DNA from 3 places in the Rhizobium sp. G187 genome. Region 1 is predicted to be linked to each of the others. Evidence: predicted binding sites of a transcription regulator. Region 1 holds the regulator's gene; each other region holds the start of a gene.
The links. The regulator LexA, encoded in region 1, represses DNA repair genes until DNA is damaged. The targets are predictions, from matches to a motif close to TGTTCNNNNTGTGTTCNG.
Positions count from the first base shown of each region.

Region 1 (4,829 bases):
CCGAAAGAGCGCTCAATTGATCGCACCGTCGAAATTTTTGCACGATCGGTACGGTGGTATCCTCCGCTGCGCCATCGCCTGAATCATCTGAACGTCGCCATCGTAACCGCTCTGCAGGAAGAGGCACGCCACGGCCATCTCTTTCTCTTCGTTCCAGTCTGGCTGGGCCTTGGGGCGGTAATCTGGTTCCTGGCACCCGCGCCGCCGTCAACCGTAATGCTTTCAGCGCTGCTGGCTGTGTGCCTTTGCGGAGCGATCGTCCGGCGGGCATCGGAACTGCATAGGGCCATGTTCTTGTCCCTTGCCCTGATGGCGGCCGGCATGCTGCTCGCAGGCTGGGAGACCCATCGTGCTGGCACCACGATCCTCGATCAACCGGTGGTGACGATTGCAACAGGTATCGTCGAGCGGCGGGAGGCGGGATCCGGCGCTGAATGGCGCTATGTCGTCCGACTGACGGCAACGGCCGAGCCGACAATTCGCCGCCGGCCAGAGCGCGTGTCGCTGCTGGCCCGCAGCCGGCATGAGCCGGTGGCCATCGGCGCTGTCATCACTGGACGCGTGCGGCTATCGCCGCCTTCGGGGCCTGCTTTGCCGGGCATGAATGACTTTGCCTTCCAGAGCTACTACGCAGGCATTGGTGCGGTCGGCTTCTTTCTCGGACCGCCAGCATCGGCGGGTCTTGATCCCGAGGCTCGCAACGGGTGGTTACAACGATTCGACAAGGCGCTCTTTTCCTTCCGTGATCGGATCTCCAGCCGAATCCGTGATGTCCTGCCGGGCGATACCGGCGCTTTTGCTGCCTCCATCATCACGGGCGAGCGCCGTTCCATGTCACCCGAGGCGACCGAGGCGCTACGGGTGTCCGGACTTGCCCATATCACGGCGATTTCCGGACTGAACATGGCGCTCGCCGCGGGCATTTTCTTCGTAGGGCTTCGCGCCACCCTCAGCCTTTTGCCGGTCATAGCCCAACGGGTTCCAATCAAGAAACTGGCGGCTGGCGGCGCCCTTGTCGCAACGACGGGCTATGTGTTGATCTCCGGTTATCAGATCTCGGCCCTGAGAGCCTATCTGATGACGGCCATCATGCTGACAGCCGTCCTCCTCGATCGACCAGCGATCAGCCTACGCAATTTCGCACTGGCGGCCATCGGGATGTTGGTTGTTCAGCCGTCATCGGTGATGGGGCCAAGTTTCCAGATGTCTTTTGCTGCGACTGCAGCCCTGATCGCCGGTTACGCCGGATGGACGGCAAAGCCGCCGCCGCTCCTGCCCAGGGGCAGATCTTTGCCGGCGCGATTCGTGGCGGCTGCCGGAAAGTTTGCGGGCGGTACACTTGCGACATCCCTGATCGGTGGCATGGCCACCGCCATTTTCTCAATTTCGCATTTTCATCGTCTCTCGACCCATGGACTTGAGGCCAATCTTGCCGCCATGCCCCTGATTTCGGTTGTGGTGATGCCGGCCGGTTTCGTCGCCATGCTGCTGATGCCATTTGGCCTCGATGCACCTTTTCTTTGGGTGATGGGGGCGGGGCTGGATCTTGTTATGGTCGTGGCGCACACCGTCGCTGCCTGGGGCGATGGTTATGTCTTCCCGCGCCAGCCGGCCTGGTTTATTGCCGGAACCGTTCTTGGCCTGCTGCTCTTGACCTTGCTGCGCACGCGGCTCCGCCTCGTCGGCGCATGCCTGTTCATCGTGACGGCGGCTCTGGCGTGGTTGGCGCCCCTTGAAAAGCCTTCCAATCTTTTTGTCAGCGAAGACGGCCGCCTCGTCGCCTTCTTTGTCGATACGGACCGCGGCATCCTCGCCACCAATAAAAAGAAGCCGCCAGCTTTCCTCTTCGATCAATGGCGCCCGGTTCTCGACGTTGACACAGTGGCCGTCCCGATCGAGGCAGACGTTCCGCCGTTGCCTGAGCGAGCGGCTTGGAGCCCGGATACCGTGCAAAGCGGGGACGTCAAAGATTCTTCACGACAAGGTCCGCCACGGCAAGAATTGAGCGATACCGATCAAAGAGAGGCAGCGAAGATCTTTACGGAACTGGTGCGCAAGGCGACGCCGAAGGCATTCACCTGCCTGAAAGGCGCCTGCGTGGCAAAGTTTAGCACCCGGACACTCATGACCCTCGATCGGCCGGATCTCCTCGGCGCAGCGTGCGACACCGCCGACATCGTTATCCTAGCCTCGCGAAGTCGTATGTCCCAATGCCGGTCCGGCACTATCCTCTTCACGGAGAGCACCCTGCGCATGAGTGGCGCGCTAGAAATAGAAATCGCACCGGGACGCGGAAAGAAAAGTTCGATCCAAGTGCGCGCGGCCTTCGACGGCCTGCCGCGCCCCTGGACTGCACATCGCCTCTACGACTGGCGTACAGGTGAGAGCGCAGACAAGCATGATAGTGCGACCATGGCCGGCATACGATGAGCACCGAAGCCGACCATAAGAGGCTGTCCTCAGTGATAGCGGCGGATCAGCCCAACCAGCTTGCCCTGAATCTTCACCCTGTCTGGGCCGAAGATTCGGGTTTCATAGGCTGGGTTCGCGGCTTCAAGCGCAATAGAGGCACCCCGACGGCGGAAGCGCTTCAATGTTGCTTCTTCGTCATCAACCAGGGCGACGACAATGTCGCCGGGATTTGCATTGGACGCATTTCGAATGATGACCGTATCACCGTCGAGAATGCCGGCATCGATCATCGAGTCGCCTTTGACCTCGAGAGCGTAGTGCTCGCCCGAGCCGATCATTTCATGGGGCACTGAGATGTCATGGGTGTTGTTCTGAATGGCTGAAATCGGAACGCCCGCTGCAATCCGCCCCATGACTGGTACAGTAACCGATGGGCTGCGCTCTTCACTCGGTGCCTTGACGACCGAAGGGGCAGGCGGCTTGCCGAGACTGCCCTCAATGACGCTTGGCGAAAAGCCACGGCGTGGCTGCAGGCTCTGCGTATAGGCCTCGGGCAACTTTATAACTTCGAGGGCTCGCGCCCTATTCGGCAGCCTGCGGATAAAGCCGCGTTCTTCAAGTGCCGTGATCAGTCGGTGAATGCCTGATTTCGAGGCGAGATCCAGCGCATCCTTCATTTCGTCGAAGGAGGGCGGAACGCCCGATTCTTTCATCCGCTCATGGATGAAAAGAAGCAGTTCCTGTTGCTTTCGCGTCAGCATATCCGATGCCTCATCAATGAAACAAATCCAGAACGGACCCTATATGTTCCATTTGTGTTCCGCAAGTGGATAAATTTCCGTGAAGATCACAGCAGAAAATGCGATAGGCGGGGGAAGGTGGGTTTTTGCACCGAGATTGGTGTATTGAATGCCGCCGGCGAGAGGAAAAGGGTTGGCGATGCTAAAGGAGATCGAGCGGACATTGCTCGGCAAGCGTGAGTCGGATCTTACATCTTCGGAGAAGCGCGTTCTCGCGCGCGCCCTCGAACGTCGTGTCGTATCGACAGATGCAAGTCAGGAATTCCAGGCGGATGCGACAACCGGTCAGAGACTGGCCGACTCGATCGCCCGGATCGGCGGCTCCTGGGCCTTCATCATCGGCTTTTTCCTGTTTCTGACAGGCTGGACCGTTACCAACACCGTTCTGCTGGCCAGCAATGCACTCGATCCTTATCCCTTCATTTTTCTCAATCTCATCTTGTCCATGCTGGCTGCCATTCAGGCGCCAATCATTATGATGAGCCAGAACCGGCAGGCCGAGCGCGATCGTTTCATGGCTGCCAAGGATTATGAGATCAACCTAAAGGCTGAAATCGAGGTGCTGGCGCTCCATCACAAAATCGATGAGCAGGTTCTGACGGAGTTGCGCGAGGCACGGCGCGAGCTCGCCGAATTGCATCACGTCATCAGTGCACTTTCGAATCCGACCACCAACACTCCGCAATCCTGAGCAGGAGCTGGACATGATTGAAGATAGTCAAGCATCACGCGCCATCGACCATCTGGTGCTGCCGGTTGGATCTCTTGATCAGGCAAGGGCTCGGCTGTCCGCGCTCGGTTTTACCGTGGCGAGCGATGCGCGCCATCCCTTTGGCACCGAAAACGCCTGTGTCTTCTTCACCGACGATACCTATCTTGAGCCCTTGGCGGTCGGTAGCCGCGAGGATTGCGAGGTCGCGGCAAAAGGCGGCAATGTGTTCGTTGCCCGTCATCTTGCCTTTCGGTTCCGTCGTGATGAGGGTTTGTCGGCCGTTGTCGTCAAGTCTGATGGTGCCGAAACGGATCACAAGCGTTTCGTCGAAGAGGGCATGAGTGCGGGTGAGGTGCTTCAGTTCTCGCGGACCTTTCGGTTTCCCGACGGGCGAACTGCGGATGGCACGTTTCGTCTCGCCTTCGCCGCCGATCTGCGCGCGCCGGACTTCTTCGCCTTTGCCTGTCAGCGGGTGAATGTCTTGCCGGTGGATCGCGGGTTGCTAGCAGTCCATCCGAATGCGTCAATCGGCTTGGCGCGTGTGGTTCTCGTTGAAGATAATCCGAGCGACTTCCAGTATCTGTTCGAAACGGTTTTGGCGCAGCGCGACGTCACGGCCCATTCCTTCGGTCTGTCGATCCAGAGTGGCAATGCGGTGGTCGAGGTGCTGACGCCCGAAGGTTTTGTCGCCCACTACGGCCAGACGGTGGTAACGGCGGGCAGGGGCTTGATCGGCGCGGCCGTTGTCATGACGAGCCGGGATCTCGGCGTGACAGAAGCCTGTCTCGCTGCTAATGGCGTCACCTATCAGAGAAAGGGCGCGCGCATTGTTGTCGCGCCGGAAAAGGGCCAGGGCGTCGCCTTTGCCTTCGAGGAGATCAAATGAGTAAGGCTACCAATTCTGA
Region 1 is NZ_JBPUGM010000001.1:741,994-746,822, reverse strand. Features, by position in the region: gene ACSV9I_RS03525 (ComEC/Rec2 family competence protein) at 67-2,430, shown strand; gene lexA (transcriptional repressor LexA) at 2,460-3,173, opposite strand; gene ACSV9I_RS03515 (DUF1003 domain-containing protein) at 3,352-3,903, shown strand; gene ACSV9I_RS03510 (VOC family protein) at 3,917-4,810, shown strand; gene kdsA (3-deoxy-8-phosphooctulonate synthase) at 4,807-4,829, shown strand, end outside.

Region 2 (4,829 bases), on a different contig from region 1:
GTCCCAGCAATCCGTCTCGAAGGAAAGCCGTGCCGCATAGTGAGCCGCGACCAGGGCAGGATCGGCGGCGGGAATTTCAGTGACATGGCTCGGCATGGGCATCTCCTTGGTGTTTCGATGGAGAGATCTTGCCTTTTTCCTGCAATGAGCGAAACTGGCCTGAATGCCAACATGCGTAAAGATTGCGCCAATGAATTCACCCTTCGCCTCCTCCCCCCTCACCGGTCCCCGTGTCGTCACGCTGGCCTATGACGGCCTCTGCACCTTCGAATTCGGCGTGGCGGTGGAAGTCTTCGGTTTGGCGCGGCCGGAACTGGGCCATGACTGGTATCGCCATGCCACCGCCGCCATCGAGCCCGGCCCCTTGCGCGCGGCCGGCGGCCTCACCGTCACGACGAGCGGCAATCTCGACCTCATCGCCGAAGCCGATCTGATCGTCGTGCCCGGTTGGCGCGGTATCGGCGAACCCGTTCCAGCGCTGCTCATCGAAACCCTGCGTGCTGCCCATGCCCGCGGTGCAAGGCTGATGTCCCTCTGCTCGGGACTTGCGGTTCTGGCTGCCACCGGCCTTCTCGACGGCCACCGCGCCACCACCCACTGGCGTTATGCCGATGCGATCCGCAGCCGCTTCCCTCTGATCAAGCTCGATCCGGACGTGCTCTATGTCGATGAAGGGCAGGTGATGACCGCCGCCGGCAGTGCAGCCGGCATCGATCTTTGTCTCCATGTCGTGCGCCGTGATTTCGGCGCAGAAGCCGCCAACAGCGTTGCCCGCCGCCTCGTCGTGCCGCCGCATCGCGAGGGTGGCCAGGCCCAGTTCATCATCAAACCCGTACCGCAGGAGCGTGAAGGCCAGCGCCTCGCGCCCCTTATCGACTGGATCGATGGCAATCTTGATCGGGAAGTAACGCTTGCCGAAATGGCCGCGCGCGCCGGCATGAGCACGCGCAGCTTCCAACGCAAGTTCAAGGACTTGACCGGCTCTGCCCCGGGCGAATTCCTGCTCGCCCGCCGCCTGCGCCACGCTTGCGATCTGCTGGAGCGCCAGGCAGACCTGTCACTCGATGACATCGCACTTGCCGCAGGCTTCGGCACGCCGGCGACGCTCCGCCACCACTTCCGTACCCGGCTTGCCACCAGCCCCGCCGCCTATCGCGCGCGCTTCGGCCATGCAGCCTGAGCCCGGCCTCACTTCACCGCCGCATTGCCGCCATCGGCATAGAGTGCCGAACCGGCAACAAAACTCCCCATTGGCCCGGCCAGGAACAGTGCAGCCGCCGCGATCTCTTCCGGCTGCGCAATCCGCTTCAGCGCATGCAAGGACGCAGCCCAGTCCTTCTGCGTCTGGTCGCCTGCCATCGCCGTATCGGTCCCTCCCGGCAGGAGCGCATTGGCCCGAATGCCTTCGGCGCCGTAATCGGCGGTGATACCCTTCACCAGCCCCATCAACCCGGCTTTCGCCGCACCATAGGCAGCCATGCCTGGCAAGCCGACGCTGGTGCCGACGAAGCTGGAAACGAAGACGAGCGCACCGCCACCACTCGCCTGCATGGCGGGGATCTGTGCCCGAGCCGCCAGAAAGGCACAAGTGAGGTTGCCATCGACCACGGACTGCCACTCCGCAGGGTCCAGTGTGGCAAGGGGGCCGATCCGTCCGACAGTGCCGGCATTGTTGATCGCAATATCGAACCGGCCGAAGGCTTCGAGAGCCGTGTCCACCAGCCGCCGATGCGTGTCTGCCTGGCGAACATCGCCGGCGACCGCCTGGACGGTGCCGCCGTTTGCCCGGATATCCGTAGCAACCCGGTCGAGCGCTTCCGCCCGCCGAGCATTGATGACGACGGCTGCACCTTCGCGCGCAAAGAGCACGGCCGTCGCACGCCCAATGCCAGAAGACGCGCCGGTGATGATGGCAACCTTGCCCTGAAGACTGTTCATGATGATGACCTCCTGTTTCAGGAGGCCAGACATAGAGAGGCGCAAGGGTGTCGCGACACCCGTTTCTTGTTTGCACCAGACAAAGGGCAATGGATGAGTTGAGGCAGGTGGAACGTGGAAAGGCGGTTCTTGCGGCCTTCGAGGCAATTTCACCGCTCGGCGGCAGCCGCCTCGTCAGCGCTTTCCTCGATGCGCTCCATGTCGTCGTCCGACAGACCGAAATGGTGGCCGATTTCATGGATCAGCACATGGGTGATGATGTCGCCCAGTGTCTCCTCGTTTTCCGCCCAATAATCGAGGATCGGCCGCCGGTAGAGAATGATGCGGTTCGGCATCATCCCGGTTTCCATGGTGAAACGCTCGGAAATGCCGCGGCCTTCGAACAGCCCCAGCAGATCGAAAGGCGTTTCGAGCGCCATGTCTTCGAAGACTTCATCGGTCGGAAAATCGGTGATCTCGATGATGAGATCCTTACTCAGGTCGCGAAATTCCTGCGGCAGCCGGCCATAGGCCTCGATCGCCAGCGACTCGAACGTGCTGATCGTCGGCGCGTGCCGTTCCTGCCAATCCTCACTCTGGTCTATGCGGGCCATGGGTACTCCTTACTGCCGCACATATAGGGGTTTTGCGTCATCATTTCGAGAGTGAATTCAACGAAGGAATAAATTCTTATCTCCACCCCCGTTGACTCTTTTCGCCAGCTCTGGAATCCATAGGAACAAATAAGGAACATCTGAGCAAGGAGAACGTCATGGGCCAGCGCCCTTCGGCGACGGAAGAGCTTTTTGCCCTCAGGCAGGCAGTTGCCCGCATCGAGGGAAAGCCCGACCATGCCGCGCGCCTGGCTGCAATGGCGGCAGGCGCGCAAGACGAACGCGCACACACCGCAACCGGCATGGCCGGAAGCGATGCAGCCTCCGTTTTCGCGCCGCTGGCCACCGAACTCACGGCACGGGGAGCGATGGTCGAACTGCGCGGCGAACGGCTGCAGCAGGCGGGCGCAGTGACCGGGCTTGGTCTGTCTCTGGCCTTGATGCCGGCATCCCCAGCAGAGGTTGGGGAAGCTGCGGACAATCGCAGCGCGCCACGTCATCTGCTCTTCATCGCCGATCCGCATGTCGTGCGCGAGGCGGGCCGTGCCTATGCGCCGGGATTGACCGATTACGGCCTCGCCCCCGCCCAACTCGTGCATGCCCTGCCACGTCGTATCGAAGATGCCTTGTGGCTCACCGAGGCGGCCCTGTCCTCGCGCGCCTTTGCCGCCGTGCTGCTTGAAGTGCACGGCAACCCGAAGAAATTCGGCCTGACCGAAAGCCGGCGCCTCAGCCTCAAGGCACGCGGCACCGGTGGCAGGCTGTTGATCCTGCGTCAGGCAGGCGAGGAGGAGGCATCGAGCGCCGCCCTTCGCCTGTCTGTCGAACCCGCGCCGGCGGTGGCGCGGTCTCTCGCCGACGGGTCCCTGCTGGGCGGCAGCATCGGGAACCCCGTCTTTCGCATCCGTGTCGAAAAATCCCGCATGCCGGGCCGGACCGACCTCATTCTGGAGTGGACACCCCATGACCGCCGCCTTCGCGCCATCGCTTCTCACCCAACATCCGGCCTCGGATCGCCGTATTCTGTCCCTCTGGCTTCCGAGGCTGTCGACGGATCGCATCGCCCGCCGCCGCTGGGGTCTGTCCTGGCGTTTGGACCGGTCCTCGACCACGCCTCCTGAGCGCCCGCCGCTGGCCTGTGCCGGCCGCTCAGCCAATACGATGCGCCTGACCGCCCTTGATGAAGCAGCAGAAGGCTTTGGTCTGCGTGTGGGCCAGGGCCTGGCCGAGGCCCGGGCAATCTGTGCAGGCCTCGATGTTCTGGAGGCAGATCCCGCCGCTGATCGAAGCTTTCTCGATGCGATTGCCGACTGGTGTGATCGCTATACGCCGCTCGTTGCCCTCGATGGCGAGGATGGTCTGCTGCTGGATATCAGCGGCTGCGCCCATCTCTTCGGTGGCGAGGCGAAACTCGTCGAGGATCTGGACCAGCGCCTCACCGCCTTCGGCCTTGCCGTGCACATCTCGGTCGCCTCGACGCCAGGCCTTGCCCGCGCCTGCAGCCGCTTCGGCGGTCCCACGCTGGTCTCCCCGCCCGACGCTATCCGGGTTCTGTCACCCCTGCCGGTCGCGGCCCTGCGCCTTGATGCGGGCACGCTGGCCAATCTTGCACGCGTCGGGTTAAAGACGGTGGGCGACCTGATCGCTGCGCCGCGTCCGCCGATCACCCGCCGTTTCGGCCCGGTCCCGATCCTGCGCCTCGATCAGGCGCTCGGCCACGAAGGCGAGCCGATTTCGCCGCGCCGCATGCTGCCGCTCCTCTCGGCCGAACGGCGGCTGGCCGAACCGATTGTCAGCGAAGACCATGTGCTCGACCTTGCCGGCCGTCTCGCCGGCGGCCTGAAGACCGCGCTCGAAGCCCGCGGCGAGGGCGGTCGCCTGTTCGAACTCCTGGTGTTCCGCGTCGACGGTCGTGTCTTCCGCATCGAGGTTGGGGCCTCCGCTCCCTTGCGCGATCCCGCCCGCATCCGCGCGCTTTTCCGCGAACGCCTTGGCGTGCTCGCCGACGAACTCGATGCCGGCTTCGGTTATGAATTGCTGCGGTTGAACGTGCTCCTCAGCGAAGCCTTCGATATCCGGCAGGCAGCCCTTGCCGAAGACGAGGGCGCCGAGGCAAGCGAGCTTCTCACCCGCTTCCTTGATCAGGTGACTGCCCGCCTCGGCGAGCGCGCCTTGCGTCTGCCGGTACCACTTGCCAGCCACTGGCCGGACCGTGCCGCAACCCATGCCCCCCTCACCGATGGCCTCAAGGCGCTCGGCCGTGCTCTGGTCGGCACGCGCGACATAGCCTCGCCCAGG
Region 2 is NZ_JBPUGM010000004.1:371,154-375,982, forward strand. Features, by position in the region: gene ACSV9I_RS14230 (rhodanese-like domain-containing protein) at 1-96, opposite strand, end outside; gene ftrA (transcriptional regulator FtrA) at 164-1,180, shown strand; gene ACSV9I_RS14240 (SDR family oxidoreductase) at 1,189-1,938, opposite strand; gene ACSV9I_RS14245 (metallopeptidase family protein) at 2,088-2,531, opposite strand; gene ACSV9I_RS14250 (ImuA family protein) at 2,690-3,652, shown strand; gene ACSV9I_RS14255 (DNA polymerase Y family protein) at 3,693-4,829, shown strand, end outside.
Region 2: a site for LexA is predicted at 2,653-2,670, ahead of ACSV9I_RS14250 (ImuA family protein). Genes of this name have one in related genera too.

Region 3 (4,829 bases), 430 kb from region 1:
ACGCGATCGCCGATCAGTACGTTTTCGAAATCCTCGATCGTGGAAAGGCTTGCGGTGGCACGCACCACAATGTCCTGCGTCATCGATTCGAGGGAGCCAGCCGGCACATCGAGCGATGCAGATTGCAAAGCATCGGAGAGGTCCGCGACATTCAAGCCGCGGCTTGCAAGCGCCGCCTGATTGACGTCGATGCGGAAGACCTTCTCCTGGTCGCCGTAGATCTGGACGTCTGCCACCCCCTCGACGGCAGCAAAGCGGTCTGCAATCTCGTTGTCGACAAAATCAGTCAGGTCTTCCATGCTCAGCGACGAGGAGGTCACCGACAGACGCATGATCGGCTGCGCATCGGAGTCGGCCTTCACAATGCGCGGTTCCTCGGCATCGTCAGGCAAGCTGTTGGTTACCCTGCCAAGCGCATCGCGCACATCGTTTGCAGCAACGGCGAGATCGACACTGTCGTTGAATTCGAGCGTGGTCCGACTTGAGCCGAACTGCGAACGCGACGACATCGACTTCAACCCGCTGACACGGGCGAGTGCACCTTCGATGACGGTTGTCACCTCCTGGTCCATGGTTTGGGCCGAGGCGCCGTCATAATCGACACTGACCGAAATCACCGGCTGGTCGACATCCGGCAATTCGCGGACTTCGACGCCGGCAAGCGCCGCCAGACCGGCAACGACCAGAAGCGTGTTGAGCACCGCCGCCAGCACCGGCCGGCGAATGAAGGTCGCAGTAAAACTGCGCGATCCGTCAGACGGGGGCAATTCGCTCGTGCTCATCGGACGGCAACCTCCGCAGTAGATTTCAGCTCTTCAGCATTGGCGACGTTGACTGGGCCGTTTTCGCGCACGCGCTGCAGGCCTTCCACCGCCACCAGATCGCCTTCTTTCAGCGGCGCATCGACAAGAACCTGGTCTGAATTGCGCTGGATAATCCGAACGCGCGTCTTCACCGACTTTTCCTCGACGACCTGCCAGACGAAGGCGCCCTCACCGTCCCACTGCACAGCCAGAGGATTAACGGACGGGTAGCGATCCCCCTCGAAGCGCATGCTGACACCAAACGACATGCCGGCCCGCAACATGTCATCGGCGTTGTCGATCCGTGCCCTGACGCGCATGGTGCGGCTTGCCGGATCGACACGGCTGTCGACGGCGTCAATTGCACCGGAGAACACCTGCCCGGGACGCGAAACCGACGTGGCCTCCACCTGGAGACCCGGTCGCAGTGCCGTGGCGAACCGTTCCGGCGCCCAGAAATCGACGAGCAACTGCGAGCGGTCATCTAGGGATACGATGGAGGTTGAAGTGGTAACATTGTCACCGACATTGACCGCGACAATCCCGATGACACCGTCGATCGGCGCTGCAATCTGACGACGCTTGAGGTTCAACTCGGCCGTGGTCAGCTGCAGTTGCGCTTGCTCCTCGGCAATCTCGGCGTCCAGCACCTCAAGGCGCGAAAAGCTCCGCAGGTTGCGATAGGATTCCGCGCGTTCCGTGGCGCTGCGCAGGGCAACGGCCGCCTGATCACGCAAGATCACCTGCTCTTCACTGTCCAGTCGGGCGATCACGTCGCCCTTTGCCACCCGCTTGCCGGAACCGACCAAAATCTCCGAAATGGTGCCCGAAGCCTGCGGCATGACCGTCACGGCGGCCATCGCCACACCGTCACCGATCGCACTCAGTCGGTCATTGACCACCCCCATGGAAACACGTTCGGCAGCAATCAGGATCGACTGATTGCCGCGCCGCTGCCCTCCACCTTGGCCTGCTCCTTGACCTGCCCCTTGCCCAGCACCGCGGGCCTGGCCCTGTCCATCACCCTGGGCACCTGCAGGGGCACCAGCCCCACGCTTGGGCTGCGCATCACTGCCCTCGGCATTCAACGGACCAGACAGCATCGACACGACACGCTCCGGCGCGCCCATCTGAACAAGCGTCCGGGCCGCTTCGGGGGAAAGCCAGATCCATCCGGCAAGGGCAACCAGCAGAAGAAGACAGGTCGTGGCAAGTTGCTTCCAGAAGGGCATGCTGGGCTCCGGTCGGTCATAAAACGTTTGGAGACAAGTATTGTGCGTTGCACCTCAAAGGCAATGTATGGAATGCAAGCTTACTGATTTGTAATATCACGCGATTTCACGCCGCCGTGATCAACAGCCTCATACCTTCCCAAGGTCGCAAGTGGGAGACGGCAAACGATAGCATGCGGCCAGCAAGGTCGCGAGAAAAATGGCACATCAGCAGTGGACGGGAATAAAACCAGAACGCCCGCACTGGCCTTTCCGACCCGAATCACTACATTGGGCCGCATGAGTAACGGTTTTGACGACATTCCCTTCTTCGACGAAGAGCCGGCACCACGCAAGAAGAGCATCGAACCTGCGCCTGCCCCACCGGCAGCAGGGGGTGGTCTTGGAATTGCGGCGCGCGCCATGGCGGCTCGCGATCAGGCACGCGCACCCGACTATCTGTCCGGCCTGAACCCCGAGCAACGTGAGGCCGTGGAGACCGTCGACGGTCCCGTCCTCGTGCTGGCAGGCGCCGGCACAGGCAAGACACGCGTTCTCACCACCCGCATCGCGCATATTTTGGCAACCAACAGCGCCTTCCCGAGTCAGATCCTCGCCGTCACCTTCACCAACAAGGCGGCACGCGAGATGAAGGAGCGCATTGGCCTCCTCGTCGGCGGACAGGTGGAGGGCATGCCCTGGCTCGGCACATTCCACTCGATCGGCGTCAAGCTGCTGCGCCGCCATGCAGAACTGGTCGGCCTGTCGTCGGATTTTACGATTCTCGATACGGATGACGTTGTCCGGCTGATCAAACAGTTGATCCAGGCCGAAGGCATCGACGACAAGCGCTGGCCGGCCAAGCAGTTCGCCGGCATGATCGACGGGTGGAAGAACAAGGGCCTGGACCCGGCGCAAATCCCCGAGGGTGATGCCCGTGCCTTCGCAAACGGCAAGGGACGCGAACTCTATGCCGCTTACCAGAACCGATTGAAGACGCTGAATGCCTGTGATTTCGGTGACCTTCTTCTGCATCCGATCCGCATGTTCAAGGCCAATCCGGATCTCCTGAAGGAATATCACCAGCGGTTCAAATACATCCTGGTCGACGAGTATCAGGACACCAACACCGCTCAGTACATGTGGCTGCGGCTGCTTGCCCAGCGTCCGCCGGGCGTCGCACAGAATGTCTGCTGCGTCGGCGACGACGACCAGTCGATCTATGGCTGGCGTGGCGCGGAAGTCGACAACATCCTGCGTTTCGACAAGGACTTCCCCGGCGCAAGGGTCATCAAACTCGAGCGCAATTATCGCTCGACCGAACATATCCTCGGCGCTGCCGGCCATCTGATTGCCCATAATGAAGGCCGCCTCGGCAAAACGCTTTTCACCGACCGTGTCGACCCGAATGACGAGAAGGTCGTGGTTCACGCCGCTTGGGATTCGGAAGAGGAAGCCCGTGCCGTCGGCGAGGAAATCGAGCAGCTGCAGCGCAACCAGCATCCGCTAAACAACATGGCGATCCTTGTGCGCGCCTCCTTCCAGATGCGCGAGTTCGAAGATCGCTTTGTCACGCTTGGCCTGAACTACCGCGTCATCGGCGGCCCGCGCTTCTATGAGCGGCTCGAAATCCGCGACGCCATGGCTTATTTCCGGCTCGTCTGTCAGCCAGCCGACGACCTCGCTTTCGAGCGCATCGTCAACACGCCGAAGCGCGGCCTCGGCGACACGACGATCCGCAATCTGCACGACTATGCCCGGGCGCGCGACATCCCGATGCTCGCGGCAGCGGGCGACATCATCGAGACCGACGAATTGAAGCCGAAAGCCCGCAAGGCGCTTTTCGATGTCGTCACCGATTTCCGTCGCTGGCAATCCCTGCTGGAGAACACACCGCATACCGAACTTGCCGAGCAGATTCTCGATGAGAGCGGCTACACCGCGATGTGGCAGAATGACAAATCCGCAGAAGCGCCGGGGCGGCTTGAGAACCTGAAGGAACTCATCCGCTCGATGGAAGCCTTCGAAAGCCTGCGCGGCTTCCTCGAACACGTCTCGCTCGTGATGGATGCCGAGACCAACGAGAACCTCGACGCCGTCTCGATCATGACACTGCATTCCGCCAAGGGTCTGGAATTCGAAACAGTTTTCCTACCCGGTTGGGAAGAAGGCCTGTTTCCGCATCAGCGCGCGCTCGACGAAGGCGGCCGGTCTGGCCTCGAAGAGGAACGCCGCCTCGCCTATGTCGGCATCACCCGCGCCAAGCGCCGCTGCCATATCTGGTTTGTCTCGAACCGCCGCATCCACGGCCTGTGGCAGTCAACCATGCCGTCGCGCTTCCTCGACGAATTGCCGCCCGCCCATGTCGAGGTAGCCGAAACCGAGACCAGCTATGGCGGCTATGGCCGAAACCCCTATGGCCAGTCGCGCTTCGACAAGCAGGAACCGTTCCAGAACAGCTATTCCACGCCGGGCTGGAAGCGAGCTCAAGCCAACAAGACCGACGCCACTCGCGATAATTGGGGGAGCCGTTCCGGTCACGCCGTCGAGCGCATCGGCTATGGCGAAAGCGGACCACGGGCAAAAACCATCGATGGCGAACTGGTGGCGAAGTCGACCACATCCGAGCCGTCACGCTATTCAGTCGGCGACCGTGTCTTCCACATAAAATTCGGCAACGGAAACATCGCATCGATCGAAGGCAACAAGCTGACGATCGATTTTGATCGCGCCGGCCAGAAGCGGGTTCTGGACGGGTTCGTCGCACCGGTCTGAGACGACATGCACGCAGGCTGAGGAGCGCTTCAAGCGCTCT
Region 3 is NZ_JBPUGM010000001.1:309,082-313,910, reverse strand. Features, by position in the region: gene ACSV9I_RS01445 (efflux RND transporter permease subunit) at 1-782, opposite strand, end outside; gene ACSV9I_RS01440 (efflux RND transporter periplasmic adaptor subunit) at 779-2,035, opposite strand; gene ACSV9I_RS01435 (ATP-dependent helicase) at 2,315-4,789, shown strand; gene ACSV9I_RS01430 (thymidine kinase) at 4,819-4,829, opposite strand, start outside.
Region 3: a site for LexA is predicted at 2,255-2,272, ahead of ACSV9I_RS01435 (ATP-dependent helicase). Genes of this name have one in related genera too.